DNA from 2 places in the Streptomyces sp. NPDC021020 genome. Region 2 is predicted to be linked to the other one. Evidence: predicted binding sites of a transcription regulator. Region 2 holds the regulator's gene; the other holds the start of a gene.
What was found. Region 2 encodes HspR, which represses chaperone genes until heat shock. Its sites were predicted from a motif close to TTGAGNNNNNNNNNCTCAA; they were not measured.

Region 1 (15,070 bases), on a different contig from region 2:
GTCTACCACCGCGTCCCCGGTGTCAAGGGGGAGAACCGGACGCCGTGGGTCTTCCGCTACGACCCCGAGGGCAAGCCGGCCCCGGGGCCCAAGTGGCCCTGGTCGCGGCGCGGCTGACGAGCCGGGGGATTTGGTCCGGACCATTGACACGATTGGTCTAAACCTGTTTGCTGCGCGGTAGGCCCACGGGCAACCGCACGGCACACTCCCCCGCACCGCACCCGCGAAGGAGCATCCCCCCATGCTCAGCACGCTCAGCAGGAAGAGACCCCTGGCAGCGGCGTCGGCCGCGCTCGCCGGCGCCCTGGCCGTCGGCGGCCTGGTCGCCCTCGCCCCGTCCGCGAGCGCCGGGGAGTTCCTGGCCAACGGCGGCTTCGAGTCCGGCAGCCTGACCGGCTGGACGTGCGACGCCGGCGCCTCCGCCGTCACCGGGCAGGCGCACAGCGGCTCGTACGCGCTGAAGGCGACGCCCTCCGCGTCCGCCACCGGACAGTGCAAGCAGACCGTGAGCGTCGCGCCGAACACCACGTACACGCTGACCGCGCAGGTCAACGGCTCCTACGTCTACATCGGCGTGGACGGCGGCACGAGCACCTGGACACCCGGCAGCGGCGGCGGCTACACGCAGCTGAGCGTGTCCTTCACGACCGCGGCCACGCAGACCAGCGCGAGCGTCTTCGTGCACGGCTGGTACGGCCAGCCCGCCTACCTCGCGGACGACATCTCGCTCCAGGGCCCCGGCGGCGGCACCACCACGCCGCCGACCACCCCGCCCACCACCCCGCCGACGACGCCCCCGACCACACCTCCGACCACGCCGCCCACGACACCCCCGACGACCCCGCCCACCACCCCGCCGGGCAACGGGAGCCTGCCCACGCACGCGCTGGTCGGCTATCTGCACGAGACCTTCGCCAACGGCTCGGGCTACACCCGCCTCGCGGACGTGCCCGACAGCTGGGACATCATCGACCTGGCCTTCGGCGAGACCAGCTCGCCGACCTCCGGGCAGATCCACTTCAACCGCTGCTCGGTCGCCGAATGCCCCTCGGTCGAGTCGGACGCCGACTTCAAGGCGGCGATCAAGGCCAAGCAGGCCGCGGGCAAGAAGGTGCTGCTGTCGATCGGCGGCGCCAACGGCGAGGTCCAGCTCACCACGACGGCCGCCCGCGACGCCTTTGTCTCGTCCGTCGCCGCGATCGTCGACCAGTGGGGCCTGGACGGCATCGACATCGACTTCGAGGGCCACTCGCTGTCGCTCAACACCGGCGACACCGACTTCAAGAACCCGACCACCCCGGTGATCGTCAACCTGATCTCGGCGCTGAAGACCCTCAAGGCCCGCTACGGCAGCGGCTTCGTGCTGACGATGGCGCCGGAGACCTTCTTCGTCCAGCTCGGCTACCAGTTCTACGGCTCCGGCCCGTTCGGCGGCCAGGACCCGCGGGCGGGCGCGTACCTGCCGGTGATCTACGCGATGCGGAACGACCTGACGCTGCTGCACGTCCAGGACTACAACTCCGGTCCGATCATGGGCCTGGACAACCAGTACCACACCATGGGCGGCGCGGACTTCCACATCGCCATGACGGACATGCTGCTCACCGGCTTCCCGGTGGCCGGCAACACCGCCAACATGTTCCCGGCCCTCGCGCCCTCCCAGGTGGCCATCGGCCTGCCCGCCTCGACCACCGCGGGCAACGGCTGGACCGCGCCCGCCGCGGTCGACCAGGCCCTGGACTGCCTGACCAGGAAGACCAGCTGCGGCGGCTACACCACCCACGGCCAGTGGCCCGCCCTGCGCGGCCTCATGACCTGGTCGATCAACTGGGACCGCTTCAACAACGCGGAGTTCTCCAAGAACTTCGACAGCTACTTCGGCTGACACCCGGGCCGCCCCGCGGCGGCCCCCCAGACGCGTACGGCCCGGTCCCGAGGGCGGTGACCGGGCCGTACGCCCCATCCCCCCACGCCTCCCCCGAACCCCCACCCCTCGCGGCCTGCCGCCGGGGGTGGGGGTTCGAACGTTTTACGGGGTGCCCGGTGTGTCGCTGCGGGTGCGGAACCGCGGGCGCGGGCAGGGTCGTGGAAGGACACGGGGCGATGTGAACGGACGTGAACAGTCGGGGAAGATCAGCGGAGCGGACGGGGGCCGCCGGGGAAGCGAGGGGCAAGCGATGAGGCAGTGCTGCGGAACCGGGCGACTCCCCGGGGCGGAATGACACGTTCCGGCAGCTGAAGATATGACAACCTATGACACGCTCACGAGGGACCGTCATACAGGAGGACAGGTACATGCCGGTGGCTCGCAACACCAGGTCCTGGCGGCGCTCCGCGGCCGTGTGCAGCGCGCTGCTCGCCTTGGCGGCGCTGTCGCTGCCCGCGGCGCAGTCCGCGGCCGCCCGCCCGTACGAACCGCCGCCCGCCACCACTCCCCCGGCCGTCCCCGGCACCCCGCCCACCGCCACCCTGGGCTCGCTGCCCACCCCCGGCACCACCGCCGACCCCGACTCGCTGCCGCAGCTCCTGACGCAGTTGCAGACCCTCTACCAGCAGTCGGAGGCGGCCACCGAGTCGTACAACCAGGCCAAGGCCACCGCCGACCAGCAGCGCGCCAAGGCCCGCTCGCTCGACGGGCAGCTCGCCACCGCCCGCGCCGACGTCGCCGCGGGCAAGGACCAGGTCGGCCTGCTGGCCCGGGAGCTCTACCGCACCGGCGGCTTGTCGCCGTACATGGCCATGCTGGGCGGCGAGGACCCGCAGGACTTCTTCGGCAACCTGCACCTCGCGCAGCGCACCGTCGACACCCAGCAGGCGGCCGTCGACGCCCTGGCCGCCGAGCAGGACCGGCTGGCCGGGCTCAACGCGCAGGCGCAGAAGGCCCTGGACGCCGCCCAGACCGCGCAGAACACGCAGGCGGCGAAGAAGACCGAGATCGAGACGAACCTGCGGCAGGTCGAGTCGCTGCTCGCCGGGCTCAGCGGAGTCCAGATCAGCGAGCTGGAGGCGCTGGAGGAGCAGGGCGCGGACAAGGCGCAGCAGGAGTTCATGGACTCCAAGCCGCTCGGCAAGGACGCGGCCGTACGCGCGCCCTCCGCGAAGGGCGACGCCGCCATCGCCTACGCCTTCGCGCAGCTCGGCAAGCCGTACGTGTGGGGCGCGGTGGGCCCGGACTCCTTCGACTGCTCGGGCCTGACCTCGCAGGCCTGGGGGCACGCGGGCCTGCCGATCCCGCGCACCGCCGAGGAGCAGTGGGCGAAGCTGCCGCGCGTGCCGCTGTCGCTGCTGCGGCCGGGCGACCTGGTCATCTACTTCCCGAAGGCCACCCATGTGGCCCTCTACATCGGCAACGGCCTGGTCGTGCAGGCACCGCACACCGGCAGTTACGTGAAGGTCTCCCCGATCGGCGCCAACCCCGTCCTGGGCGCCGTCCGCCCGGACATGGGCGCGCAGCCGCTCGCGCACTACAAGCCGCGCAAGGTGCCCGCCGTGAAGATCCCGGCGCCTGACAAGGCGTCACCGAAGACGGCGAAGGCGCCGAAGGCCGGCAAGGACGCACCGCCCGTGAAGGCCTCTGCCACACCGCAGAAGTGACGTGACGTCAGGCTTCCTACGGCCGGAGCTAGAGCGGCTGGTCGGCGAGGGCGTGCGTGACGAGGGAGAGCAGCGCGTCGACGACGGAGCGGCGCTCGCGCGCGTCGATGATCTGCACCGGGATGTGCGACGGCACCGCGAGCGCCTCGCGCACGTCCTCCGAGGTGTAGGCGTACGTGCCCTCGAACTGGTTGACGGCGACGGTGTACGGCAGCCCGGTGCCGTCGAAGTAGTCGAGCGCCGGGAAGCAGTCGGCCAGCCTGCGGGTGTCGGCGAGCACGATCGCGCCTATCGCGCCGCGCACCAGGTCGTCCCACATGAACCAGAAGCGCTGCTGGCCGGGGGTGCCGAAGACGTAGAGGACGAGGTCCTCCTCCAGCGTGATGCGGCCGAAGTCCATGGCGACGGTCGTGGTGACCTTGTCGGGGGTGGACCCCAGGTCGTCCAGTCCCTCGCTGGCCTGCGTCATGACCGCCTCGGTGGTCAGCGGGGTGATCTCCGACACCGCGCCCACGAAGGTGGTCTTGCCCACGCCGAAGCCGCCGGCCACCACGATCTTGGTGGAGACCGGCGCGCGGTCCTGCTCAACCGGCCAGGTGTGCAGGCCGTTCTGGCGGTCAGAGCCTGCGTAGTCCACTGAGCACCCTTTCGAGCAGCGCGCGGTCGGGGCGTACGGACCCGTGACCGGTACCGTACACGCGAATTCTTCCCTGCCCGGCGAGATCGCCGAGCATCGGGCCCCCGGCATTGCCGGCGAGTGCCGGGCGGCCGGTCAGAGCGTACGGGCGCACCCTGTGTGACCTGCGGTCGGCGCGATCGGCGCGCGCGAGGTGCGGTGTGCGGTACGGCAGCGGGGCGTGGCCCGGCTGCGGCGGCACGTGCACGAGCGGGGGCGGCCCCCAGGCGGCCGCCGCCATCAGCGCGCGCCCCCGCCGCCCGACTGGCGCAGCTCGCTGCGCAGCGCGGGCGTCAGGACATGGCCGGCGCGGCCGACGAAGAGCGCCATCTCGTAGGCGACGACGCTCAGATCGCAGTCGGCGGTGGCGTGCGCGCCGAGCAGCGAGCCGTCGCTGATCGACATCACGACCAGCACCCCGCCGGACATCGCGACGGTGGTCTGCCGGACCCGCCCGCCGTCCATGAGCTGGGCGGCGCCGACGGTGAGGGAGGCGAGCCCGGACACCACCGCGGCCAGGTCCATCCGGCCGCTGCCGGCCAGGCCCGGGTGCGCGGGCGGCGGGTCGTCCGGGCCCGGCCGCTCGCTGTCCGGCTCGGAGCCGCACAGCAGCAGGCCGTCGGAGGACACGACCGCGACGGAGCGGATGCCGTGCACCTCCTGGACCAGATTCCGCAGCAGCCAGCGGAAGTTGCGGGCCTCATGGCTGAGGGCCCCGGTCATCGTGTCGACCACGCTCAACGGGTCGCCTCCTCAACGGATCCTGCGGTGTCGTCTGTGGGCCCCTGGTGGCCCTGCTGCGGCTGCTGCGGGCCCTGGCCGGGCGCCGCGCCGCGCTCGCGTACGGCGTCGGCCTCGCGTACGGCGTCGGCGCGGCCGGCCTGCAACCCGCGCTGCAACCCGGCGAGCCTGCGCCGCAGTTGGTCCGCGTCGACCGGCGCGGGGGGCGGTACGGCCACCGGCCGCACCGCCCCGCCCGCGCCGCGCGGCACACGCTGCGGAAGCCCGTGCGGGCCGGTTATGGGCGCCGCGGGGGCCGCCGGGGGCGCGGCCTGCGCGTGCTCGGGCGAGGCCGGCTGCGGGGCGGCAGGGGCCCCCTGGGCGGGAGCAGGGCGGGCGGGGGCCATACGGGGCGGGTACGGGGGCGTCGGCTCGCCGGGAGCGGCGGTGAACGGACTGTCCGGATAGGGCACTTGGGCCGGGACGTACGGGGCCGGCGCCGGGGCCGGGGCCTGCGGGGCGTACGGCTGCGGGACGGGGGGCTGCGGGGCCGGGAAGGGGGCGTGCGGGGCCGGGAAGGGGTGGCGGCGCGGGTCGCCGCCGCCGAGGCCGTTGACCGCGGTCTCCAGCGGCACGACGGGCGCCTCGTCCGGGCCCACCGGCGGGACGATCAGGCCCGGCAGCAGCACCACGGCCCGGGTGCCGCCGGACGGCAGCGCGTGCAGCCGCACCTGGACGCCGTGCCTGCGGGCGAGCCGCGACACCACGTACAGGCCCATGCCCGCCACCGCGCCGGGCGGCGCCGGATCGGGGTCGGCGAGCAGCGCGTTGAGTTCGGCGAGGCGCTCGGCGGGCACACCGATCCCGGCGTCCTCGACCGCCACGGCGACCTCGCCGGTCTCCAGCAGCCGTCCGGACAGCAGGACTTCGGTCTCCGGCGCGGAGAACCCGGTGGCGTTGTCGAGGAGTTCGGCGACCAGATGGGCCACGTCGTCCGCCGCCCGGCCCGCGACGCGCGCGCCGGGCAGCACCTGGATGCGGACCCGCTCGTAACGCTCGATCTCCGAGATGGCGCCGCGCACCACGTCGACGAGCGGCACGGGGCTGGCGGTGGCGCCGTGGCTGTGCTCGGTGCCGCCGAGGACCAGCAGGGTCTCGCTGTTGCGGCGCATGCGCGTCGCGAGGTGGTCGAGCTGGAAGAGCGTGCCGAGCCGGTCCGGGTCCTGCTCCTGGTCCTCCATGCTCTCGATGAGCGCGAGTTGGCGCTCCACCAGGCCCAAGGTCCGCAGGGAGAGGCTGACATGGGACATGTGCGCGGCGTCCCGCGTCGCCGCCGCCGTCAACTCCCGGTTGAGGTCGGCGACATGGGTGACCATCTCGTCGTGGGCCCGGCGCAGCGCGTCCTTCTCGGCGACCGCCCCCGCCAGCGCGCCGCGGGTGCTCTGCGTGGTGCCGCGCTGCGCCGTCAGCTCGTTGCCGAGGTCGGCGGTACGGGCGCGGAGCGCCTGCGCCTCGTGCGTCAGGGCGTTGGCGCGGCGGGCCACGGCGGCGAACTCGTCCTGCCCGACGACCTGCGCGCCGCGCCCGCTCGCGGCGTCCGCGCGGGCCCACACATGCAGGGCCGCGAGCGGCCGGGTCAGGCTGCGGAAGAGCGCGACGAGCACGCCGACCAGCAGCACCAGGCACCCGGCGGCCAGCGCGATCCGCAGCTCCAGCACGGTGACCGTGCGGTTGCGGTGGGCGGCGGCCGCGGCGGCCCGGTCGGTGGCCGCGGAGGCCTCGACGCTACGGATCAGCGCGAGCCGGGCGGTGAGGTCGGCGCGGACCTTGTCGGCGCCCAACGCCCGGTCGGAGCCGGTGAGTTCTGCGGAGCCGAGCAGGGCGGTGGTGTCGGAGTCGGCCTGCGCGGCGCCCTGCCCGGTGACCGTGCTGTCGTAGCGGTCGCGCAGCGGGCGGTCGGCGGTGGCCCGGAAGTCGGCGATCCCGGCGCGCTCCTGGAGCCGGGCGGCCTGCGCCGCGGCCACCAGCTCGGGCTGCCCGCCGCCCGCGGTGAGGGCGCCCGCGAGCAGCCCGCGCTGGAGGGCGGCCGCGTCGGCGGCGCGGGTGAGGGCGGCGGCCGCGGGGCCCGCGGCCTGCCGCGCCAGGACGTCCAGCAGCGGCTGGTAGGCCGTCACGACCGCCTGGACGCCCGCCCCGCCCGCCTGCGCGGCCAGGGCGGTGCGGCGCACGCCGGGCAGCGTGCCGAGCGCGGCCCGCAGCTCCTCGTCGGGGCCCGCGGCGAGCACGTCGCGCGTCTGGCGGTCGGTGCGGGTGCCGTCCTGCGCGGGCACGGCGGTGCCCGCCTTCCCGGCGGCGACGAGGGCGGCCAGGTCGTCCCGCTCGTCCCCGAGGTCCTGCGCCAGCACGGTGGTGCGCTGGGCGAGCCGGGCGGCGCCGGCCTGGTCCTGCGCCGACGTCAGGTCGCCGACGCCGAGGGCGACCCCGGGCGCCGCGGCGGCCAGCACCGTGCCCGCGCACACCAGCAGGGCGGCGAGCATGCGCTGCCTGACCCGCCGTTCACGCAACTGACGTCGTCTACGCACTTCGGGCTCGCAATCACGTATCGCCGGCGGGGGATTCCCCAGGGAATATGCAGGGGCTGTTCCGACCCTTGCAGTCCCGCCAGGAGGGGAGCCACGCCTCCCTCCTCCGGACACCCGAACGAGTGAATCGCACGGGTGTCACAGCGGACAACCCGGCGCCCAACCCGAGTTGCCCACCAGCCCCTCCTGTTACCGGGCCGTACTGGCGCGGCGGCCCCCGTCTCTGCCAGGATGCCCCTCCCTTCGCGGGGGCGGCCTGACGCCGCGTCCGCTTCCGCTTCGCCGCCGCCCGCGCCGGAGCCGGGGCGGTTTGCCTGCCGGGCACACGGGCGGGTCGCTGCATCCTGCACGGGCCCGCCGCCCGCCCGGGGACGTACCGCCGCGGTTTGCCTTCCGGGCACGCCGGACCGCCGCCCGCGCCCTGCCGGGGGACGCGTACGCGCCTCGCGCACACTGGGGGCATGCGAATCGAGACGGCGACCGCGCCGGGGACGACCGGGGCGCCCAACGAGGATTTCGTGGCGGCCGCGATGCCCGCCGGAGGCCACGGCGGGGCGCTGGTGCTGCTGGACGGGGTCACCCCGCCGCCCGACAACGGGAACTGCGTGCACTCCGTTCCCTGGTTCACCGCACGTCTCGGCGGTCACCTGCTGGAGCTGTCCGTTTCGCGGCAGGATCTGACGCTTGCGGAGTGTCTGTCCGAGGCGATCCGCGTGACGGCGGATGCCCACCGTGGCACGTGTGACCTTTCTCACCCCCTGACGCCGCAAGCCACCGTCGTGGCGGTGCGGTGGGGGGCGGCGGAGCTGGAGCATCTCGTCCTCTCGGACTCCGTGCTGCTCCTGGAGGACACCGACGGCAAGGTGACCGCCGTCCTCGACGACCGGATCGACCGGCTGCGCGCCGCGGGCCGCCGGGTCGCTCCGCTGCGGAATCTGCCGGGCGGCTTCTGGACCGCCGCCGCGGATCCGGCTGTCGCCGGGAAGGCGGTGACTGGGCGCACGCCGCTCGCCGCGGTGCGCGCGGTGGCCGCGCTCAGCGACGGGGCCGCGCGCGCGGTCGAGGTCTTCGACCTCGACGACTGGGCGGCGACCTTCGCCCTCCTGCGCGAGCGCGGCCCCGAATCCCTCCTGGCCCGCGTCCGCGCGGCCGAATCCGCCGACCCCGACGGCTCCGCCGTCCCCCGCGGCAAGCCCTTCGACGACGCGACGGCGCTCTTGCTTGAACTCTGAGCCCCCCGCGGGGTGTGGTCCCCTTGCCGCGGGACCGTCCGCCGGTGGGGGCTGAGCGCGCAGTTCTCCCCCAGGCTCCGCCGGGGAGGCGCCCCCGGATGGGGGACTACTCAGAGGATGTCCGCCGTGGATTCGTTCAGGGCGTGCAGGAGGCGGGCGAGGTCCGCGCGGTCGGACGGGGCCCAGGCCGCGAGCTGGCGGAGGTACACCGCGCGGCGGGCGTCGCGGACGCGGGTGAAGCGGGCGCGGCCCTCGGGGGTGAGGCTCATGAGGTAGGCCCGCCCGTCCGCGGGGTCGGGCTCGCGGGCGACCAGCCCGAGCGCCTCAAGTGCCCGCAGCTGCCTGCTCATCGTCGCCTTGCCGACGCCGAAGTAGGAGGCGAGGTCGGTGGCCCGTTCGGGTTCCGCTTCCTGGAGCCGGACGAGCAGCCCGTAGGCCGCGGGTTCGAGGTCGGGGTGGACGGCGCGGGCGAGCTCGCCCGAGGCCGCGCGGGCCCGCCGGAAGAGCACCGTCAGCTCGCGTTCGAGGGCCTCCGCCGACGCGTCCGCTCCCGTCGCATCTGCCGCATTGCGCGCGTCGGTCACAGCATTCCCGCTTTCCACGCCTGAAAGTTGTCTTCACACCCGGTTTTTCCGCAGCACGTCAAGTATTTCGCAGGAGTAGACCAACGGCGGTCACAGGACCCCACCTGGAGGCACGCATGTCCCACGGAGATCTCTCCGTCGTGCACGGCAACGGCTCGGTCCGGGCCAGGCTCACCTTGTTCACCGGACTCCTCGCCTCGACGCTCGCGCTGGTCCTCGCCGCCCCCGGGACGGCCCGGGCGGCGGGTCCCGACCACATGACCCACCCGGACCTGGACTGGCTGGGCTCGCAGATCAAGATCCACGAGGGCGCCGACGCCGCGGGCGACTCCAAGGTCGTGGTCACCACCAAGGTCACCCAGACCGCGGGCATGGACGTCTCCAGTTACCAGGGCGACGTCAGCTGGTCGGGCGCCTGGTCCAAGGGCGCGAAGTTCGCGTACGTCAAGGCGACCGAGGGCACCTCGTACACCAACCCCTACTTCGCGCAGCAGTACAACGGCTCCTACGACGTCGGCATGGTCCGCGGCTCCTACCACTTCGCGCTGCCCGACGTGTCGAGCGGCGCGGCGCAGGCCGACTACTTCGTGGCGCACGGCGGCGGCTGGTCGGCGGACGGCAAGACGCTGCCCGGCGCGCTGGACCTGGAGTACAACCCGTACGGCGCCACCTGCTACGGCAAGTCCGCGAGCGGCATGGTTAGCTGGATCACGTCGTTCTCGAACGAATACCACGCCAAGACCGGCCGCTACCCGACGATCTACACGTCCACCAACTGGTGGACGACCTGCACGGGCAACAGCGGCGCCTTCGCGGCGCACAACGCGCTGTGGCTCGCCCGCTACTCCAGCTCGCTCGGCACCCTGCCGGCCGGCTGGGGCTACCAGAGCTTCTGGCAGTGGGCCGACGCCGGCACCTTCCCCGGCGACCAGAACAAGTTCAACGGCGCCCTGGACCGCCTGAAGGCCTACGCCAAGGGCTGAGCCGCGTCGCGCAGCCGTGTGGCCCTTTCCCCCGCGCGGGGGGAAAGGGCCACACGGCGTTCACGCGCTCCGACGGTCCGTCAGGCGGCCACGGGCACCCCGCGGACGTCCGTTGCGGCCGCCTCCAGGGCGAGCGCCAGCACCTGCCGGACGTCGCTGACCGGGTGGACGTCGAGGGCGTCCAGGATCTCGGCCGGCACGTCGTCCAGGTCGGGCTCGTTGCGCTTGGGGATCACCACGGTGGTGACCCCGGCGCGGTGCGCGGCCAGCAGCTTCTGCTTGACCCCGCCGATGGGCAGGACCCGGCCGGTCAGCGACACCTCGCCGGTCATGGCCACGTCCGTCCGCACCCGGCGCCCCGACAGCAGCGAGGCCAGCGCGGTCGTCATCGTCACACCGGCGCTCGGGCCGTCCTTGGGCACCGCGCCCGCGGGGACGTGCAGGTGCACCCCGCGCTCCTTCAGGTCGCCGACCGGCAGCTCCAGCTCGGCGCCGTGCGAGCGCAGGAAGGACAGCGCGATCTGCGCCGACTCCTTCATGACCTCGCCCAGCTGCCCGGTGAGCTGCAGCCCCGACCCGCCGGTCTCCGGGTCGGCGAGCGACGCCTCGATGTAGAGCACGTCACCGCCCGCGCCCGTGACGGCCAGGCCCGTCGCCACGCCCGGCACTGCGGTGCGCCGCTCCTGCGGATCCTGCGCGGACTCCGGCACGTGGTGCGGGCGCCCGATGAGGCCGCGCAGGTCGTCCGGGCCCACCTCGTACGGCAGCTCCTGCTCGCCCAGCTCGTGCCGCGCGGCGATCTTCCGCAGGATGCGGGCGACCGTGCGCTCCAGGTTCCGCACGCCGGCCTCGCGGGTGTACTCGCCGGCGAGCCTGCGCAGGCTCTCCTCCGTCAGCGCCACCTCGTCGGCCTCCAGGCCCGCGCGCTCCAGCTGCCGGGGCAGCAGGTGGTCGCGGGCGATGACGACCTTCTCGTCCTCGGTGTAGCCGTCCAGCCGCACCAGCTCCATGCGGTCGAGCAGTGGCTCGGGGATGGACTCCAGGACGTTCGCGGTGGCCAGGAAGACCACGTCGGACAGGTCCAGCTCGACTTCCAGGTAGTGGTCGCGGAAGGTGTGGTTCTGCGCCGGGTCCAGGACCTCCAGCAGCGCCGCGGCCGGGTCGCCGCGGTAGTCGGAGCCGACCTTGTCGATCTCGTCGAGCAGCACCACCGGGTTCATCGACCCGGCCTCCTTGACCGCCCGTACGATCCGGCCGGGCAGCGCCCCCACGTACGTACGGCGGTGGCCGCGGATCTCCGCCTCGTCGCGGACGCCGCCGAGCGCGACCCGGACGAACTTCCGCCCCATGGCGCGGGCGACGGATTCGCCGAGCGACGTCTTTCCGGTCCCCGGCGGACCCACCAGGGCCAGCACCGCGCCTCCGCGGCGGCCCCCGACGACGCCGAGGCCCCGGTCGGCCCGGCGCTTGCGCACCGCGAGGTATTCGGTGATGCGCTCCTTGACGTCGTCCAGCCCGGCGTGGTCGGCGTCCAGCACCGCCCGCGCGCCCGCGACGTCGTAGGTGTCCTCGGTCGTGACCTTCCACGGCAGTTCCAGGACGGTGTCCAGCCAGGTGCGGATCCAGCTGCCCTCGGGCGAGGCGTCGGAGGACCGCTCCAGCTTCTCGACCTCCTTCAGCGCCGCCTCGCGCACGCTCTCGGGCAGGTCGGCGGCCTCGACGCGGGCCCGGTAGTCGCCGGCCTCGTCGTCCGGCTCGCCGTTCAGCTCCGACAGCTCCTTGCGGACCGCCTCCAGCTGCTGGCGCAGCAGGAACTCGCGCTGCTGCTTCTCCATGCCCTCCTGGACGTCCTTGCGGATCGTCTCCGCGACGTCCTGCTCGGCCAGGTGGTCGCGCAGCCACCGCACGGCCAGCTTCAGCCGCGCCACCGGATCCACCGTCTCCAGCAGCTCCACGCGCTGCTCGGCGGTCAGGAAGGGGCTGTAGCCGGAGTTGTCGGCGAGCTGGCCCACGTCGTCGATCTGCTGGACGCGGTCCACGACCTGCCAGGCGCCGCGCTTGCGCAGCCAGCTCGTGGCCAGCGCCTTGTACTCCTTCATCAGCTCGGCCACCGTGCCCGGCGACTCGGCGGGCACCGGCTCGTCGACGACCGTGCCCTCGACCCACAGCGCGGCGCCCGGCCCGGTCGTGCCCGCGCCGATCCGCACCCGGGTGCGGCCCTTGATGACCGCGCCGGGGTCGCCGTCGGACAGCCGCCCGACCTGCTCCACGGTGCCCAGCGTCCCGACGGCGGCGTACGCCCCGTCGATCCGCGGCACGAGCAGCACCCGCGGCTTGCCCGTCGCGCCCGCCGGGTGCGCGGACTGCGCCGCCTCCACGGCGGCGCGTACCTCGGAGTCGGTGAGGTCGAGCGGCACGACCATGCCGGGCAGCACGACCTCCCCGTCCAGGGGCAGGACCGGCAGAGTCAGCGACGGCTTGGCGGGGTTGGAAGGAACAGACTCAATCGGCATGATCGCTCCTTGGGCAAGCAAGTTGAGTACATGAGGCTCAATGCGCGGGGGGCCGCCGGTGTTCCCGTCCGGGTGTTCGCTCTGGGCGATCGGCTGCGCCGGGCGAGTGACGACGCTGTGAGCTGGGAAAACGGCTTGCGGGGTGGCTTAGCGTGGTCCGCATGGACGAACAGCCCCCCGGCCGGGGAACGGGCCTCGGGCCCGACGGGACGATCCTGCGCGAGGGCTCGCTCGCGCGGGTGCAGCCGGAGTACGCGCCGCTGCTGGACGCGGTACGCGCGCGGGTCCCCGCTGCCTTCCCCGGCGGGCGGCTGCACAGCGCGTACGTCTACGGCAGCATCCCGCGCGGGACGGCCCGCACCGGGATCTCGGACCTCGACCTCGTGGTGGTCCTCCACGAGCCGCCCACCGCGGCGGACCGCGCCGCCGGGGACGCGCTCTCCCGCGCGCTCGACGACGACTTCGCCGTCGTCGACGGCGTCGGGCTGCTGCTCTTCGACGCGGAAACGCTGCTGAGCGAGCTGGAGCGGTACGACCTCGGGTTCTTCGTGGCGTGCCTGTGCACTCCGCTGCTCGGGGAGGATCTGGCGGCCTTCCTGCCGTCGTACCGGCCGGACGGGCTGCTCGCCCGGGAGACCAACGGGGATCTTGCGCTGGCGCTTCCGGGGTGGGTGGAGGCCTTCGCCGACGCCTCGTCCGACGCCGAGCGTCGCGCTCTGTGCCGGGGCGTGGCCCGGCGGGTCGTGCGGACGGGGTTCACGCTCGTGATGCCGCGGTGGGGCGGCTGGACCAGCTCCCTGCGGGAGCAGGCCGCGGCGTTCGCGGGCTACTACCCCGCGCGGGGTGAGCAGATGCGCCGGGCGGCGTCCCTGGCGCTTGCTCCGTCCGGGGCGCCGTCGGACCTCGCGTTTCTCCTCACGGACCTGGCGCCGTGGCTGGCGTCCACGTACGTGGCCGTCCACGGGGAGAAGGCGCCGCGGGCTGCGGTGTGAGGTGGGGCGCGCGACCTTCCCTGCGTGGGGGCTGATCGCGCAGTTCCTCGCGCCCCCGGTGTACCCGGCGGGGCATCGCGCACTCCGTGCGGTGGGTGGGGTCGGGGGCCGCCACGGGGCACCTCCTCGGAATGCGCGTCCGACCTCATGCCGTAGGTGGCGGGTCCTGCGTGCGCATTCCTGCGGGGGCACCCCGCACCGACCCCCTCCCGGCGTCTCGTGGGCGGCTGCCTGCCGGTGGGGGTGAGCGTGTGAGGGACTGCGGGTCGCCCCCGCCGGTGGTGCACCCCCACAGGGGAACCGCGAGCCGACGCTCCACCCGCACTCCCTCCTCGGCCCACCCCATGGGTTCGCCCCCGACGGCGAATGCGCCCCACAGGAAGACCGCAACTTTTGCTACTACCTGCACGGGTGGCTGGGGGTGGGAAACACCCCGCGCCGCCAGGCGCGGGCACCCCCGCGGCGGGAAAGCCGGCATCGCGAGGGGTAGGCGGGACTCCCGCCGTTAATAAACGTATAGCGGAGTGGGGGGCTTGCCGCAAGGCCCCCGCCTTGTCGCAGAATGCTCCGCCGTGGGTGGATTCGGCGAGGTGGACGGGACGTACGTGACGGCGGCTCAGGGGTACGACGAGGAATTGCGCGGGGAGCGCGGCTACGTCAAAGCGCTCTACGCGCGGCTGGACGCGCGGCGCGCGCGGGTCGAGGCGGAGCACGACGCGGCGCTCAAGGAGCACGGCGGGACGGCCGTGGAGCGGGACGTGGCGGTGCGCGGGCTGGCCCGCGAGGTGCGGCGGCTGGACGTCGCGGACAACGGGCTGTGCTTCGGGCGGCTGGACGCCGCGGAGGGGGCGGCCTCGTACATCGGGCGGCTCGGCCTCTTCGACGACGGGGAGGCCCATGAGCCCGTGCTGCTCGACTGGCGCGCGCCGGCGGCCCGCGCGTTCTACACGGCGACGGCGGCGAGCCCGGAGGGCATGCTGCGGCGGCGCCAGTTCCACGCCCGGGGGCGGCAGCTGACGGGGTTCACCGACGAGGCGCTGGGCGGCGCGGAGGGGGTGGGCGGCGCGGACGCGGCGCTGCTCGCGGCGGTGAACGCGCCGCGCGGGGCGGGGATGCGGGACATCGTCGCGACGATCCAGGCCGAGCAGGACCGGATCATCCGGCTGGACCACCCGGGCGTGCTGGTCATCGAGG
Region 2 (15,070 bases):
GCGCGGAAGGCCAGCTCGACGTCCTGGCCGCCCTTGCCGAGGTTGCGGTTCCACCAGGGGTGCCAGCCGGCCTGCGCCGGGAAGGAGTCGCCGCCCGGGGCGACCTCCACGCTCAGCGTGAGCTTCGCCGAGTGCGGGGCCAGCTCCACGGTGTGCGTGACCCGGCCCGGGTAGGGCCACGGGTCGGTCAGCTCGACGTGGTACGAGGCGGTGGTCGCGGTGGCCGGGGCCGCCTCTTCCCACGCGCGGTGGCGCACGGTGCCGTGAATGGCGTGCGGCGGGGCGTCCACCGGAAGCTGGTGGGTGACGCCGCCGTTGCGGAAGATCCCGTTCTCGGTCCGGCCGGCCCACGGCACCATAAGAAAGGCGCCGAATCGCTCGCCCTGGCGCAGGAGTTCCGTCCCGGCGACCTTGAGGGAGGCGATCCGGCAGCCGTTCCCGGGCTCCAAGGTCAGTTCGGCGTCGCCCGCCGTCAGCTTCGTCTCATTCTCCACGTCACGAGCCTAGCGGGCGGGCCCTCTGACGTTCACTTATGGTCCCGCAGCCGGGTGGCGCGGCGCAGCTGACGCCCCGTACGCACGCCTTCCGCGCCCTCGCTCACCCGCGGCGGCGCAGCGCCCGGCTCACCACCACCGCGGACGCGACCAGCGCCGCCGCGACCGGGGCCGCCCAGCGCAGGGTCGCCGCGGCCGAGGGGCTGTCCGGCGCGGGCACGGGCGCGTACCGGCCCCGCGGCGGGGCGTGGTCGACCTCCTCCGCGCTGCGCCCGATCATCGTCCGGCGGGCGTGCGCGGCCTCGGCGGGCGGGACGAGGTCGTCGAGCGCGGCGGCGCTCTCCGGGACCTCCACCTCGACCTCGACGAGGTCGAAGTCCTCCAGCTCGGCGCCCGGCACGGGCTCGCCGTCGTCGTCGACGACATCGGCCTTCGGGTCCGCGTCCACCTCGGCCCCGGGTGCGGCCCCGGGCCCGGCCGCCGCCTCGGGCCCCGGCTCCGGCTCCGCGTCCGGCGCGTGCGCGGCCAGGTCCGTACAGAAACGGTCCAGCAACCGCCGTACGGCCGCCTCCACGAGCGCCGGCTCGTACGTCGTGATCCGCCCCTGCCCCGCCGCCTCGCCCCGCCAGACGACCGTCACCCCGGGCTCGGGCTGCACCGCGGCGACGACGCCCAGCTCGGCGGCCACCGTCACGCCGCCCCCGCCGCGCACCTCCGTACCCGCGGCCGTCAGGGTGAAGCCCGGCCCCGTACCGTCCACCGCGACCGTGCCGCGGTAGGTGATCGTGGACCCGCCCACCCGCAGCCGCAGCCGCCCCGCGGCGGCGCCCGCGGCCCGAGCGTCGCCCTCGCCCGCGGCGGCGTCCGGCTGCCAGCCGGGCAGGCAGGCCGACACCACCTCCGGCGTGCGCAGGGCCTGCACCATGCGCGCCGTGGTCATCCCCGGAACGAACGACTCATGCTCCATGCGGCGGAGCCTACCCACCCAGCCCCGGCGATGACGCTCCCGCGCCCGGCACTTTCGCCCGGCGGGCCGCCCCCCGGTCCGGCGCGCGGGCCGCCACCGTCACCCGTCCTCAGTCCGCCTTCTCCTGCGCCTTCTCCGCGGCCGCGGAAAGCCGCGACGACGTCGCCGTCCCTGGCGTTGGCGCCCCGCGTCAGCCCGTCGGGACGCGCGGGCGCAGCAGGGTCGACGGGGGCAGGGCGCGGCTGGGGCGGGTGGGGAGGGGGGCGCGGGCGGCCTGCCGCAGGGCGCGCGAGGTGAGGGTGGACGGGGTGCGGGGCGGCAGCCGCAGCGCGGGCGGCGCGGTGCGGGCGGCGAGCAGGTAGGCCTGGTCGGCGGCGGCAGCGGTGGCGGCGGGGGTGAGGGCGGTGCCCGGGGCGGCGGCGGGCAGCCAGTACGGCGAGGCGCGCAGCCCCACCGCGGTGACGGTCGCCTCGATCGTCCAGAACGTGTGCGCCGTGCCCGCCGCCGTCCCGGCGCGCACGGCGAGCCGTCCGCCGGGGGCCAGCGCGCGGGCGGCGAGCCCGAAGAACTCCTGCGAGTAGAGCTTGGCGCTGGCCGTCGTCCCCGGGTCCGGGAGGTCGGCGACGATCACGTCGTATGGCGCGGTACGGCCGCGGCGCAGCCAGTCGAAGGGGTCGGCGGTGACGGTGCGCACCCGCGGGTCGGCGAAGGCGTGGCCGTTGGCGCGGCTGAGGCCGGGGTCGGTGCGGGCGAGCCGGAGCAGCTCGGCGTCGGGCTGGACGACGGTGACGCCGCCGACGTCCGGGTAGCGCAGCACCTCGCGCAGGGCCTGGCCGTCGCCGCCGCCGAGCAGCAGCACCCGGGTGCGGGTGCCGTCCATCGCCGGGTGGACCAGGGCCTGGGCGTAGCGGGCGGTGGTGGCGCCGGAGACCCGCAGCCGGCCGTCCAGGTAGAGGCGCAGCGGGTGGCCGGGGGTGTCGCCGCCGGTGAGGACGATCTCCTCGACGCCGGTCTGCTCGGCGACCCGGACGTCCCCGCCGTAGACCTCCCGGCGGGCGGCCCGCTCGAAGGGCCCGGCCACCGCCGCGGCGCCCGCGAGCAGGGCGAGGACCAGGACGTTCGCGAGCAGCAGCCAGCCGCGGGCGCGCCGGGTCAGGTCGCCGCGGAAGAGCCACAGCACGGTCGCGCCGCCCGCCACCGCGTTGACCGCGCCGGTGGCGAGCGCGCCGGTGAGCTGCCCGGCGTGCGGCAGCAGCAGGAAGGGGAAGGCGAGCCCGCCGACGAGCGCGCCCACGTAGTCGGCGGCGAAGAGGTCGGCGACCGCGCCGCCCGCGTCCTGCCGCCGTACCCGCTGCACCAGCGTCATCAGCAGCGGCACCTCGGCCCCGGTGAGCACGCCGATGGCGAAGGCGCAGCCGACTATCGGCAGGGTCGCATGCCCGAACCACGCGAAGAGCGCGTAGAGCACCATCACCGACAGCCCGCCGATCAGGGCGAGTCCGGTCTCGACGGCGGCGAACGCGGCGGCGGCCCGGGCGCGTAACCGTTTTGCCAGCAGCGAGCCGCAGCCCATCGCGAAGACCATCACCGACAGGATCACCGACGCCTGCGTGACCGAGTCGCCCAGCAGGGAGGAGGCGAGCGCCACCAGCTCCAGCTCGTAGACCAGCCCGCAGGCGGCGCACACGAAGACGGCGGCGAGCACCAGCGCCCTCGCCACCCGTGCCGTCACCGGTAACCGGGAGGCGAGGCGCGGGAGTTCGCTGCGGTGGCGCTGGTCGATCATGAGTGCACGCTATGTCAGTGTGGAGCCGTCGCCGGTCACCCACAGGAGTGCAAAACCGGCTGCCGGCGGTGCGGCGGGGGCATCGTTCGGGTCAGGCCAGCGCGTTCACCCGGGTCCTGGTGGTGACCAGCCGCCCCTCCTGCGGGTACGCGTGCCAGGTGCGCCAGCGCACTCCCCCGTCGGCGTACTGCACGAGCATCGCGGTGAACGCGTGCGGATCGCCCGGGAAGGTCCCGGCCAGACCGTGCGGGTGGTCGGCGACCAGCGCGAGCAGTTCCTGGGCGCGGCCGGCGAACGAGCCCTGCGACAGCGTCTCGATACGCGCCGCGAACTCGTAGTCCCAGGCCCCCACCCGGCGGGCGACCCCGAAGGGCAGCGGCGCCTGGCTGCCGGGCATGCAGGCCACGGTCTCCGAGCAGTCGCCGCCGCCCGCGTCCACCAGGACCTGGTGGGAGGCGCCCAGCAGACGTAATTCGACCTTGGCACGCAGCCGGCGGCCGTCCCCGACCTCGACGTTCAGCACGGCGAGCGCGGGTAGCGGGTCTTTGCCCAGACACCAGGCGAGGTCGCCCGCGCGGGTGTCGGTGTAGGAGGTTTGCAAGGTGGTGAGCATGGGTCGGCTCCGCAAGCACGCAGTGGAATGTCATGGGCCGGTCGCGCCCGGCAACGGGGCGGGCGCGCGTCGGCTCGTGCCCACGTGGGGTCCTGGACCCGGCGGCGCGAGGAGCCGGCGAAGCCAGGGAAGGAGTCTGCGCAGCCTCCGGATGGTCCCCGCCGAAGCCCTCGAAATGGGTCCGAGAACTACGGAATCATGAATCACTGGCCACCTTCAGCGTTTTTACCGATCTGTGCGCACTTTCCATCCCTTGGAGCGCCCACGGGGTCACGTGTTCACCCGCTTCCACCTTGACGCCCCCGGTTGCCGGTCCCTACGAGAACGTCCAACCGGCCACAGGATCAAGGAACTTGGGGTAACGCGGTGCGGCCCGCGGGACGGCGGCGCAGCGCGGCGCGGGAGCGGCCCCGTATCGTCTGGCGAAGGGCGCCACGCGCAGGGCATCACTTCCGAGGACGGTGCACAGATGAACGGCAGGCCGCTGCTGAACCGCAGGCTGGAGGGCCTCGGGACGACGATCTTCGCCGAGATGTCGGCACTGGCGGTGGAGACCGGCGCGATCAACCTCGGACAGGGTTTCCCCGACACGGACGGCCCGGAGTCGGTACGCGAGGCCGCGGTACGGGCGCTGCGCGACGGCCGCGGCAACCAGTACCCGCCCGGCGCGGGCGTGCCCGAGCTGCGCGCCGCCATCGCCGAGCACCAACGCCGCTTCTACGGACTGGAGTTCGACCCCGACACCGAGGTCCTGGTCACCGCGGGCGCGACCGAGGCCATCGCGGCGGCGATGCTCGCGCTGCTCGAACCGGGCGACGAGGTCATCGCGTTCGAGCCCTTCTACGACTCCTACGCGGCGAGCATCGCAATGGCCGGCGGCGTCCGCGTCCCGCTGACTCTGCGCGCCCCCGACTTCCGCCCCGACCTGGACGCGCTGCGTGCGGCCGTGACCCCGCGCACCCGCCTGCTGCTCCTCAACTCCCCCCACAACCCCACCGGCATGGTCCTCACCCGCGACGAGTTGACAGCCATCGCCCAACTCGCCGTCGAACGCGACCTGCTGGTGGTCACCGACGAGGTCTACGAGCACCTGGTCTTCGACGGGGAGCACACCCCGCTGATCTCGCTGCCCGGCATGCGCGACCGGACGGTCTCCATCTCCTCGGCGGGCAAGACCTTCTCGTTCACGGGCTGGAAGGTCGGCTGGGTGACGGGCTCCCCCGAGCTGGTCGCGGCCGTCCGCACCACGAAGCAGTTCCTCACCTACGTCGCCTCGGGCCCCTTCCAGTACGCGATCGCGGAGGCTCTGGCGCTGCCCGACCCGTACTACGCAGCCTTCCGCGACGACCTCCGGACCAAACGCGACCTCCTCGACGCCGGCCTGCGCGACGCGGGCTTCCAGGTCTACGAACCCCAGGGCACGTACTTCATCACCACCGACATCACCCCCTTCGGCGAAACCGACGCCCTCACCTTCTGCCGCACCCTCCCCACCCGCGCCGGCGTCGTCGCCGTCCCCAACTCCGTCTTCTACGACCACCCCACGGCGGGCCGCACCCAGGTCCGCTTCGCCTTCTGCAAACAGCACGCCGTCCTCACCGAGGCCGCGTCGAGGCTCCGCAAGGCCTTCGGCGGCTGAGCGCGCTGCGCGCGCTTGCCCTCCAGCCACGTGGCTCGGACACCAACGGTCAGCGCACGAAGAGGGCTTCTTCCTGCGGAGGGATCGGGGGTTCGAGGACGTCGCGGAGGCGGGTGACGTCCTGGCGCCACTTCCGCCCGTCCGGAACGTCGTCCCACAATTCGGCGATTTCGGATGACTCGGCGACCACCCGGTCCAGGGCTTCGACCGCGAGCGTCCGGAGGTCTGCGGGGAGAACGGGCAGGGGTTCCGACGGGCCGTAGTTCGCATGCGCGGGCGCACCGTCGGGGAGCTGCGCGACGACCAGGGCCACGGCGGCGACGGCTCGCTCGGCGTCAGGGGTCTCCAGAAACTCCTTGGCAGCGACGGCGCGTTCCAAGACGCTGCGGATCATGGGCTCGCGCTCTTCCACCGCGGCCTCGTCCAGGTCGCCGGCGAAGTCGGCCGCCGTGTCGTTGTCGAAGGGGCCGATGTCCCAGGTGCCCACGTGATCTCCTCGGATGACGAACCGCGGCTGGGACGAACCGCTCTTCACGCGCACCTGACGGCGGCCACAGCGGGCACCGCGGTCCCGGTCGGGCACCAGGGCGTGTCCCCACCGGGAGGGCCCGGCCCCGCGCGCGGCTGGGTGCGGGCGGGGCCGGGGCGGGCAAGAGGCCGACGGGGTCGGTCAGTCGGTGCCGAACTCCATCGCCGCGCGGTCGAGCAGCGCGTCGTCGGGCTCGGGCTCGCCGCGGGAGGCGATGACCTCGGCGCCGCCCTCGGGGAGTTCCGGCATGGTCTCGATCAGGCCGGGTGCGGGCTCCTGCACCGGGCCGATGGCGAGGCTGCCGGAGCCGACGAGGCCGAGCTGGGCGTACTGCTCCAGCTTGGCGCGGGAGTCGGCGATGTCCAGGTTGCGCATGGTGAGCTGGCCGATCCGGTCCACCGGGCCGAACGCGGAGTCCACGGTGCGCTCCATGGACAGCTTGTCCGGGTGGTAGCTGAAGGCCGGGCCGGTCGTGTCGAGGACGGAGTAGTCCTCGCCGCGCCGCAGCCGCAGGGTCACCTCGCCGGTGACGGCGGCGCCGACCCAGCGCTGCAGGGACTCGCGGATCATCAGCGCCTGCGGGTCCAGCCAGCGGCCCTCGTACATCAGCCGGCCGAGGCGGCGTCCCTCGGTGTGGTACTGCGCGAGGGTGTCCTCGTTGTGGATCGCGTTGACGAGGCGCTCGTACGCCGTGTGCAGCAGCGCCATGCCCGGGGCCTCGTAGATGCCGCGGCTCTTGGCCTCGATGATCCGGTTCTCGATCTGGTCGGACATGCCCAGGCCGTGCCGCCCGCCGATCGCGTTGACCTCGGACACCAGGTCGACGGGGGTCGCGAAGTCCTTGCCGTTGACGCTGACCGGGCGGCCCTGGTCGAAGCCGATCGTCACGTCCTCGGTGGCGATCTCGACCGACGGGTCCCAGAAGCGCACGCCCATGATCGGGTCGACGGTCTCGACGCCGGTGTTCAGGTGCTCCAGGGTCTTCGCCTCGTGCGTGGCGCCCCAGATGTTGGCGTCGGTGGAATACGCCTTCTCCGTGCTGTCGCGGTAGGGCAGCTCGTGGGCGAGCAGCCACTCCGACATCTCCTTGCGGCCGCCCAGCTCGGTCACGAAGTCCGCGTCCAGCCAGGGCTTGTAGATCCGCAGGTGCGGGTTGGCGAGCAGGCCGTAGCGGTAGAACCGCTCGATGTCGTTGCCCTTGAAGGTCGAGCCGTCGCCCCAGATCTGGACGTCGTCCTCCAGCATCGCCCGCACCAGCATGGTGCCGGTGACGGCGCGGCCGAGCGGCGTGGTGTTGAAGTACGCCCGCCCGCCGGAGCGGATGTGGAAGGCCCCGCAGGTGAGCGCGGCCAGGCCCTCCTCGACCAGCGCCGCACGGCAGTCGACCAGCCGCGCGACCTCGGCGCCGTAGGCCTTGGCACGCCCGGGCACCGACGCGATGTCGGGCTCGTCGTACTGGCCTATGTCGGCGGTGTAGGTGCAGGGGACAGCGCCCTTGTCGCGCATCCACGCGACCGCGACCGAGGTGTCGAGGCCACCGGAGAAGGCGATGCCGACGCGCTCGCCGACAGGAAGGGAGGTGAGGACCTTGGACATGGAAATATTATGCACACCAACGCATGCTCATGCAAAGCCCCTTTCCGGAGCACCCGGCCGCCGCCCTGTCACCCCCGCTCCGGCAGGATGCCCGCGGCGCGGGCCGCGGTGAGCCAGTCGGGGAATTCGCCGAGCAGGCTGTCGTACAGCTCCGCGTCGGAGAGCGCCTTCGGGGTGGCGCCCGCGGCGAAGAAACCGGCGTTGTCGACGAGCCGGCGGCCCGGCACCGGCAGGTCGTCGAGCTTGCGGAGGAAGCGGAATTCGTCGGCGCCGAAGCCCACGAACTGCCAGAAGATCGGTAGCCGCGCGGACACGCACAGCACGTGCTCGGCCGCGGCCTTCGAGGTCGGCGAGCCGTCGGTCTGGAAGACGACGAAGGCGGGGTCGGTCGCACCGCAGGCCTGGTAGTGGTCGATCACGGCCTGCATGGCCAGGTGGTAGTTGGTGCGCCCCATGTGGCCCATGGATGCGTGCAGCGGGCCGATGCGGTCCCGGTAGTCGTCCAGGCCCATCTCGGCGGTGCCGTCGACCTCGGTGGAGAAGAAGACGACCGGCACCACCCCGTCGTCGTCGAGGTTGGCGGCGAGCGCGAGGGTCTGCTCGGCCAGGTGCTGCACGGAGCCGTCCCGGTAGTAGGGCCGCATGCTGCCGGAGCGGTCGAGGACGAGGTAGACGGCCGCCCGCTCGCCGGCGACCGCGTGCTTCTCCAGCGAGACGGTCGCGGTCTTGAAGAGGCTGACCAGCCCGGGGGCGCTGGCGGCGACCTTCTCCAGGCTGACGGCGGGACCGGTACCGCTCCGTTCCGCGCGGGGCGGCTTGCGGTAGTCGATCCGGGGCGCCTTGCGGTAATCGATGGCCATGGGCCGGGATTCTCCTCCTGCCCGGCGCCGGGGCGCACGCGGTCGCGCCCGCACCGACCGATGACTTCCCGGCGCCGCGGCGGTCTGCACTCGTAGGCACGACCTCACGACCCACGACCTCACGACCCACGACCTACAGGAGGCGATCATGTTCGAGTCGACGAAGGCGTTCAGCGGTTTCTCGGTCGACGACATCGAGGCCGCGGCGGCGTTCTACGGCGACACGCTGGGGCTGAAGGTGTCGCGGCAGAACGGGCTGCTGACACTGCACCTCGCGGGCGACCGGGACGTCCTGGTCTACCCGAAGCCGGACCACCGGCCCGCGACGTTCACCGTCCTCAACTTCCCCGTCCCCGACATCGAGGCGGCGGTCGACGAGCTGGGGCGGCGCGGGGTGCGCTTCGCGCGCTACGAGCAGCTGCCGGCGGACGAGCGGGGGATCTTCCGCGGCGGCGGCCCGCTCATCGCCTGGTTCACCGACCCCGCGGGCAACGTGCTCTCCGTGCTGGAGGAGTCCGCCTGAGCCGCGGTGCGACCGCGGAGCCACCGCGGGAGCGCGGAGAAGCCCGGCCGCACGGGGGGCCGGGCTTCTCCGTCGGTACGCGGCGGGAGGCCGTGGTCGGGCCTCCGCGCGGGGTCAGTCCTCCGCGGAGTCCTCGCCGCCTTCGCCGCCCTCGGCGGCCTCGTCGGTGTCCTTCGCCAGGCCCAGCGTGTCCACGACCCACTTGTCGAACTCGATCGACGCGCGCACCCAGCTCACCGTGCTGGACACGAAGTGCTCCAGACCGACGCCCAGCCCGATCATCAGCTGGGCCTCGCCGACGAGGCGGACGCCGCCGTCGTCGTTGGTGTGGGTGTAGACCTTCGGCCACAGCGTGCGGCGGTTCCAGTCGTCGATGACCTCGTGCAGCTGCGCCTTGTCGTCGACCTCGAACGGACGGTCGTAGAAGGTCCGGACGGCGAAGACCGCCTGCTCGTCCTCGCCGCGGAACATGAAGTACGTGCGGAAGTCCTCCCAGGGCGCGACGAGGTCACCCTCCTCGTCGACCAGGTGCTTCAGCTCCATCTGGTCGAGCAGCTGCTTGACCAGGTCCTGGTCGGGGATGACCACACCGCTGTTGCCAGCGGACGAGGGGTCCGGCTGTCCCCCGAAATTAGGAATCGAGGACGGGTCGATGCTCACCGTGAAGTCCCTTCGTGACGTCTGACTGCCATCCTCCCTCATCCGCACCCCCAGGGGGAAACCCCGGGGCGCGCGGGCCCGGCGCTGGTCACCGGGCGGCAGCGGCCGTCACTTGCTGAGGTCGGGCCCCGCCGGACCGGTGGCCGCGCCGACGATCAGCCCGCCCGCGGCACGGTCGACCCGTACGGTCTGCCCGTCCCGGATCTCCCCGGCGAGCAGCTCGCGGGCCAGCGGGTCGCCGATCGCGGTCTGCACCAGGCGGCGCAGCGGCCGGGCGCCGTACGCCGGGTCGTTGCCCTCCTCGGCCAGCCAGTCCAGCGCCGCGTCGGTGACCTCCAGGCCGAGCCTGCGGTCCTTCAGCCGGGCGGCGAGCCGGTCGGTCTGGAGCCGGGCGATCCTGCGCAGCTCCTCCTTGCCGAGCGCGGAGAAGACCACGGTGTCGTCGAGCCGGTTGAGGAATTCCGGCTTGAAGGACGCCCGCACCGTGCTCAGCACGTTCTCCCGCTTCTGGTCCTCGGTGAGCGCCGGGTCCACCAGGTACTGGCTGCCGAGGTTGGAGGTCAGGATGAGGATCACGTTCCGGAAGTCGACCGTACGGCCCTGGCCGTCGGTGAGCCGCCCGTCGTCGAGCACCTGGAGCAGGACGTCGAAGACCTCCGGGTGCGCCTTCTCGACCTCGTCGAGCAGCACCACGCTGTACGGGCGGCGGCGCACCGCCTCGGTGAGCTGGCCGCCCTCCTCGTAGCCCACGTATCCGGGCGGGGCGCCGACCAGCCGCGCGACCGAGTGCTTCTCGCCGTACTCGCTCATGTCGATGCGGACCATGGCCCGCTCGTCGTCGAAGAGGAAGTCGGCGAGCGCCTTGGCCAGCTCGGTCTTGCCGACGCCGGTCGGGCCGAGGAAGAGGAAGGAGCCGGTCGGGCGGTCGGGGTCGGCGATGCCGGAGCGGGAGCGGCGTACCGCGTCGGACACCGCGCGCACCGCCTCGGCCTGGCCGATGAGCCGGCGGCCCAGCTCGTCCTCCATCCGCAGCAGCTTCTGCGTCTCGCCCTCCAGCAGCCGACCCGCCGGGATGCCGGTCCAGGCGGCGATCACGTCGGCGATGTCGTCCGGGCCGACCTCCTCCTTGACCATCGTCTCCTGCGCGGCGGCCTCCTGCTCCTCCCGTGTCGCCGCCTCCAGCTCGGCCTCCAGCCTGGGCTTCTCGGCGTAGAGCAGCTTGGAGGCGGTCTCGAAGTCGCCGTCGCGCTGGGCGCGGTCGATACGGGTGTCGATGTCGTCGAGGCGCTCCTTGAGCTCGCCGACCCGGTTGAGGCCCTGCTTCTCCTTCTCCCAGCGGGCGGTCAGCCCGCGCAGCTCCTCCTCCCGGTCGGCGAGGTCCTTGCGCAGCTTGTCCAGCCGCTGGACGGACGCCGGGTCGGTCTCGCTGCGCAGCGCCATCTCCTCCATGCGCAGCCGGTCGACGGAGCGCTGCAGCTCGTCGATCTCGACGGGCGAGGAGTCGATCTCCATCCGCAGCCGGGACGCGGACTCGTCGACCAGGTCGATGGCCTTGTCGGGCAGGAAGCGCGAGGTGATGTAGCGGTCGGACAGGGTGGCCGCGGCGACCAGCGCGGAGTCGGCGATCTGGACCTTGTGGTGCGCCTCGTAGCGGCCCTTGAGGCCGCGCAGGATCGCGACCGTGTCCTCCACGGTCGGCTCGGCGACCAGCACCTGCTGGAAGCGGCGCTCCAGCGCCGGGTCCTTCTCGATCCGCTCGCGGTATTCGTCCAGCGTCGTCGCGCCGACCATGCGCAGTTCGCCGCGCGCCAGCATCGGCTTGAGCATGTTGCCCGCGTCCATCGCCGAGTCGCCGCCGGCGCCCGTGCCGACGACCGTGTGCAGCTCGTCGATGAAGGTGACGATCCGCCCGTCGCTGTCCTTGATCTCGGCGAGCACGGCCTTCAGCCGCTCCTCGAACTCCCCGCGGTACTTCGCGCCCGCGACCATCGCGCCGAGGTCGAGCGAGACCAGCCGCTTGTTGCGCAGCGACTCGGGCACGTCGCCCTTGACGATGCGCTGCGCCAGGCCCTCGACGACGGCGGTCTTGCCGACGCCGGGCTCGCCGATCAGCACCGGGTTGTTCTTCGTGCGCCGGGAGAGCACCTGCACGACCCGGCGGATCTCCTGGTCGCGGCCGATCACCGGATCCAGCCGGCCCTCGCGGGCGGCCGCGGTGAAGTCGGTGCCGTACTTCTCCAGCGCCTTGTACGTGCCTTCGGGATCCTGGCTGGTCACGCGCTGCCCCCCACGGGCGGTCTCGAAGGCGGCCAGCAGCTGCTTGCCGCCGGCCCCCTGGCGGGTGAGCAGCTCGCCGGCCGCGCCGCCCTTGACGGCGATGCCGATGAGCAGGTGCTCGGTCGAAAGGTACGCGTCCCCGAGCTCCTTGGCCCGCTCCGCCGCGTCCGCGACGACGGCGAGCAGCTCGCGGTTGGCCTGCGGCGGGGCCACGGTCGACCCCTGCACCTTCGGCAGCCGCTCGACCAGCTGCTCCGCCTCCGCGCGCAGCCCCGCCGGATCGGCCCCGACGGCGGCGAGCAGGTCCAGCACGTTCTCGTTGTCCGCGCCGCTCAGCAGCGCGAGCAGCAGGTGGGCGGGCGTGAGGTCCGGGTTGCCCTCGGAGACGGCCCGGGTGTCGGCGGCGTTGAGCGCTTCCCGGCTCTTGTTCGTCAGCTCGGCGTCCACGGAGCGGATCCTCCTCGGGGTATTGGTTTCATTCTGGCCCGCCCCCGCGGTGAGGGCGCGGCGGCGCCGTGGGGTGGGCGTTTTCAGGGGCGCGTGGGGGTACCTCCCGGGCGGAGCCTGGGGGAGAACTGCGCGCTCAGCCACGACGGTGGCGCGGGTTGTCACCGGCCCGAGGGGGCAGTTGCTGTCGTTTCCGGACCACCGGCCGGTGGTGGGTTGCTCGCGCAGTTCTCCCCCAGGCTCCGCCCGGGAGGCACCCCCACGCGCCCCTGAAAAGCACCGCCCTCCGCAGAGGGCAGCCCGCAGCCCGCGCCCGGCGGGCGGGGAAAGGGGGGCGAGCCCCTCCGTCAAACGGCGCCGTCAGGCGCCTACGCGCCGTCGCGCTTGGGGCGCCAGACGACCAGCGCGCTGGTGTGCTGGACGTCCTGGTAGGGGACGAGATCGCGGCGGTAGGACGCGTGGACCGCGGCCTCGCGCTGCTGGATGAGGGCCGCCGCGCCCTCCACCGTCGCGGTCAGCTCGGCGACGCGCGCCTGGAGGGCGGCGACCTGGTTCTCCAGCTCGATGATGCGCTTGATGCCGGCCAGGTTGATGCCGTCGTCCTGGGAGAGCCGCTGCACCTCGCGCAGCTGGTCGATGTCCCGTGCGGAGTAGCGGCGGCCCCGCCCGGCCGTGCGGTCGGGCGAGACCAGGCCGAGGCGGTCGTACTGCCGCAGGGTCTGCGGATGCAGCCCGGACAGCTCGGCCGCCACGGAGATGACGTAGACCGGGGTCTCCTCGGTGAGCTGGTACGGGTTGCGCCCGCGCGGGGCACCGCCCGTACCCCGCGGGACGCGGGGGCCGCCGCTGCCGCGCGGGCCCGGCGCCGTACCGTCCGTCCGGCCGTCGATGCTCATCCGTTCACGCTCCCTTTGCCGCCTTGAACAGCTCGGCCCGCGGGTCGAAGTCCGCGGTCGCCTCCCGGTAGGCCTCCAGCGCGTCGAGCGCCTTGCCCTCGCTCTTGTCCGGCACCGCCACCTCGACGGTGACGAGCAGGTCGCCGCGCGTGCCGTCCTTGCGGACGGCGCCCTTGCCGCGGGCGCGCAGGGTGCGGCCGTTGGGGGTGCCCGGCGGGAGCTTGAGGGTGACCGGCGGGCCGCCGAGCGTGGGCACCTTGACCTCGCCGCCGAGGGCCGCCTCCGTGAAGCTGACCGGTACGGTCACCGTCAGGTTGGCGTCCTTGCGGCCGAAGACCGGGTGCTGCCCGACGTGCACGACCACGTAGAGGTCGCCCGCCGGGCCGCCGCGCTCGCCGGGGGCGCCCTTGCCGCGCAGCCGGATCCGCTGCCCGTCGGTGACGCCCGCCGGGATGCGGACCTGCATGGTGCGCGAGCTCTTGGCGCGCCCGCTGCCGTGGCAGACCTCGCAGGGATTCTCCGCGATCAGGCCGCGGCCCTTGCAGTCCACGCAGGGGTCGGTGAGCGAGAAGCCGCCCCCGCCGCCGCGCGAGACCTGGCCCGTACCGACGCAGGTCGGGCACACCCGGGGCGTGCCGTTCTTGTCGCCGGTGCCGGAGCAGGCCTTGCAGGGGGCCTGCGAGGACATCCGCAGCGGGACGGTGGCCCCGTCGACGGCCTCGGTGAAGCTCAGCGTGACCTCGGACTCGACGTCCTGGCCGCGCCGCGGCTGCACCCGTGTGCCGCCGCCGCGGTTGAAGAGCCCGCCGAAGACGTCCCCGAGCCCGCCGCCGAAGCCGCCGCCCTGGCCCCCGCCGGGGGCCTGGCCGCCGGCGCCGCCGCCGAAGAGGTCGCCCAGGTCGAAGTTGAAGCCGCCGGTGCCGCCCGCGCCCGGGCCCGGGCGGAAGCCGCCGTTCCCGAACAGCGCGCGGCCCTCGTCGTACTCCTTGCGCCGCTTGGCGTCCGAGAGGACGTCGTTGGCCTCGGAGATCTCCTTGAAGCGCTCCTCGGCCTTCGTGTCGCCCTTGTTGGCGTCCGGGTGGAACTCGCGGGCGAGCTTCCGGTACGCCTTCTTGATCTCGGCATCCGTGGCGTCCTTGGGGACGCCGAGGACCTTGTACAGGTCCTTTTCCAGCAGGTCCCTACTGATGCTCATCCCCGGCGTCCCTCCTTCCGGCCGTGAAGGCTCTCTTTACACCGTCAGCCCTGCTCCGGGCCACCGTTCTCCTCGCCGTCCGCCGTGTCCGCCGCCGCGTCCCGGTCGTCCGCCGTCTCGTCGGCGGCCTTTCCGGAGCCCGGCTGCGGTTCGGCGACCGCGACCCGGGCGGGCCGCAGATTGCGCTCACCGAGGCGGTACCCGGGCTGGAGGATCTGCACGCATGTCGTCTGCGTGACATCCGGCGAATAGCTGTGCATCAGGGCCTCGTGCACCAGCGGGTCGAAGGCTTCACCCTCCTTGCCGAACTGCTGCAGCCCCAGCTTCGCCGCGACCGTCTCCAGCGACTCCGCCACCGACTTGAAGCCGCCGACCAGCTCGCCGTGCTCGCGCGCCCGGCCGATGTCGTCGAGCACCGGGAGCAGCTCGGTGAGCAGGTTGGCCACCGCGATCTCCTTGACGGCGACCCGGTCGCGCTCCACCCTGCGGCGGTAGTTCTGGTATTCGGCCTGCAGGCGCTGGAGGTCCGCGGTGCGCTCGCCGAGCGCGGTGCGTACCTGGTCCAGCTGCGCCCGCAGCGCGGTCAGC

Region 1: a site for HspR is predicted at 12,907-12,925, ahead of lon (endopeptidase La). Genes of this name have one in related genera too.

Annotation. Positions count from the first base shown of each region.
Region 1 covers NZ_JBIRQQ010000004.1:128,984-144,053, reverse strand. Annotated here, with positions in the region: gene ACH4SL_RS12625 (hypothetical protein) at 1-117, shown strand, start outside; gene ACH4SL_RS12620 (chitinase) at 242-1,885, shown strand; gene ACH4SL_RS12615 (NlpC/P60 family protein) at 2,296-3,594, shown strand; gene ACH4SL_RS12610 (GTP-binding protein) at 3,623-4,231, opposite strand; gene ACH4SL_RS12605 (roadblock/LC7 domain-containing protein) at 4,511-4,993, opposite strand; gene ACH4SL_RS12600 (nitrate- and nitrite sensing domain-containing protein) at 5,008-7,554, opposite strand; gene ACH4SL_RS12595 (hypothetical protein) at 8,034-8,804, shown strand; gene ACH4SL_RS12590 (MarR family winged helix-turn-helix transcriptional regulator) at 8,915-9,388, opposite strand; gene ACH4SL_RS12585 (lysozyme) at 9,505-10,371, shown strand; gene lon (endopeptidase La) at 10,452-12,884, opposite strand; gene ACH4SL_RS12575 (nucleotidyltransferase domain-containing protein) at 13,046-13,876, shown strand; gene helR (RNA polymerase recycling motor ATPase HelR) at 14,449-15,070, shown strand, end outside.
Region 2 covers NZ_JBIRQQ010000012.1:226,161-241,230, reverse strand. Annotated here, with positions in the region: gene ACH4SL_RS31505 (aldose 1-epimerase) at 1-494, opposite strand, end outside; gene ACH4SL_RS31500 (SRPBCC domain-containing protein) at 598-1,461, opposite strand; gene ACH4SL_RS31495 (polyamine aminopropyltransferase) at 1,652-3,247, opposite strand; gene ACH4SL_RS31490 (DUF2617 family protein) at 3,339-3,860, opposite strand; gene ACH4SL_RS31485 (pyridoxal phosphate-dependent aminotransferase) at 4,330-5,499, shown strand; gene ACH4SL_RS31480 (DUF4259 domain-containing protein) at 5,549-5,986, opposite strand; gene argG (argininosuccinate synthase) at 6,170-7,624, opposite strand; gene ACH4SL_RS31470 (vWA domain-containing protein) at 7,693-8,484, opposite strand; gene ACH4SL_RS31465 (VOC family protein) at 8,633-9,007, shown strand; gene ACH4SL_RS31460 (YbjN domain-containing protein) at 9,122-9,667, opposite strand; gene clpB (ATP-dependent chaperone ClpB) at 9,776-12,391, opposite strand; gene ACH4SL_RS31450 (heat shock protein transcriptional repressor HspR) at 12,760-13,287, opposite strand; gene dnaJ (molecular chaperone DnaJ) at 13,292-14,482, opposite strand; gene grpE (nucleotide exchange factor GrpE) at 14,527-15,070, opposite strand, start outside.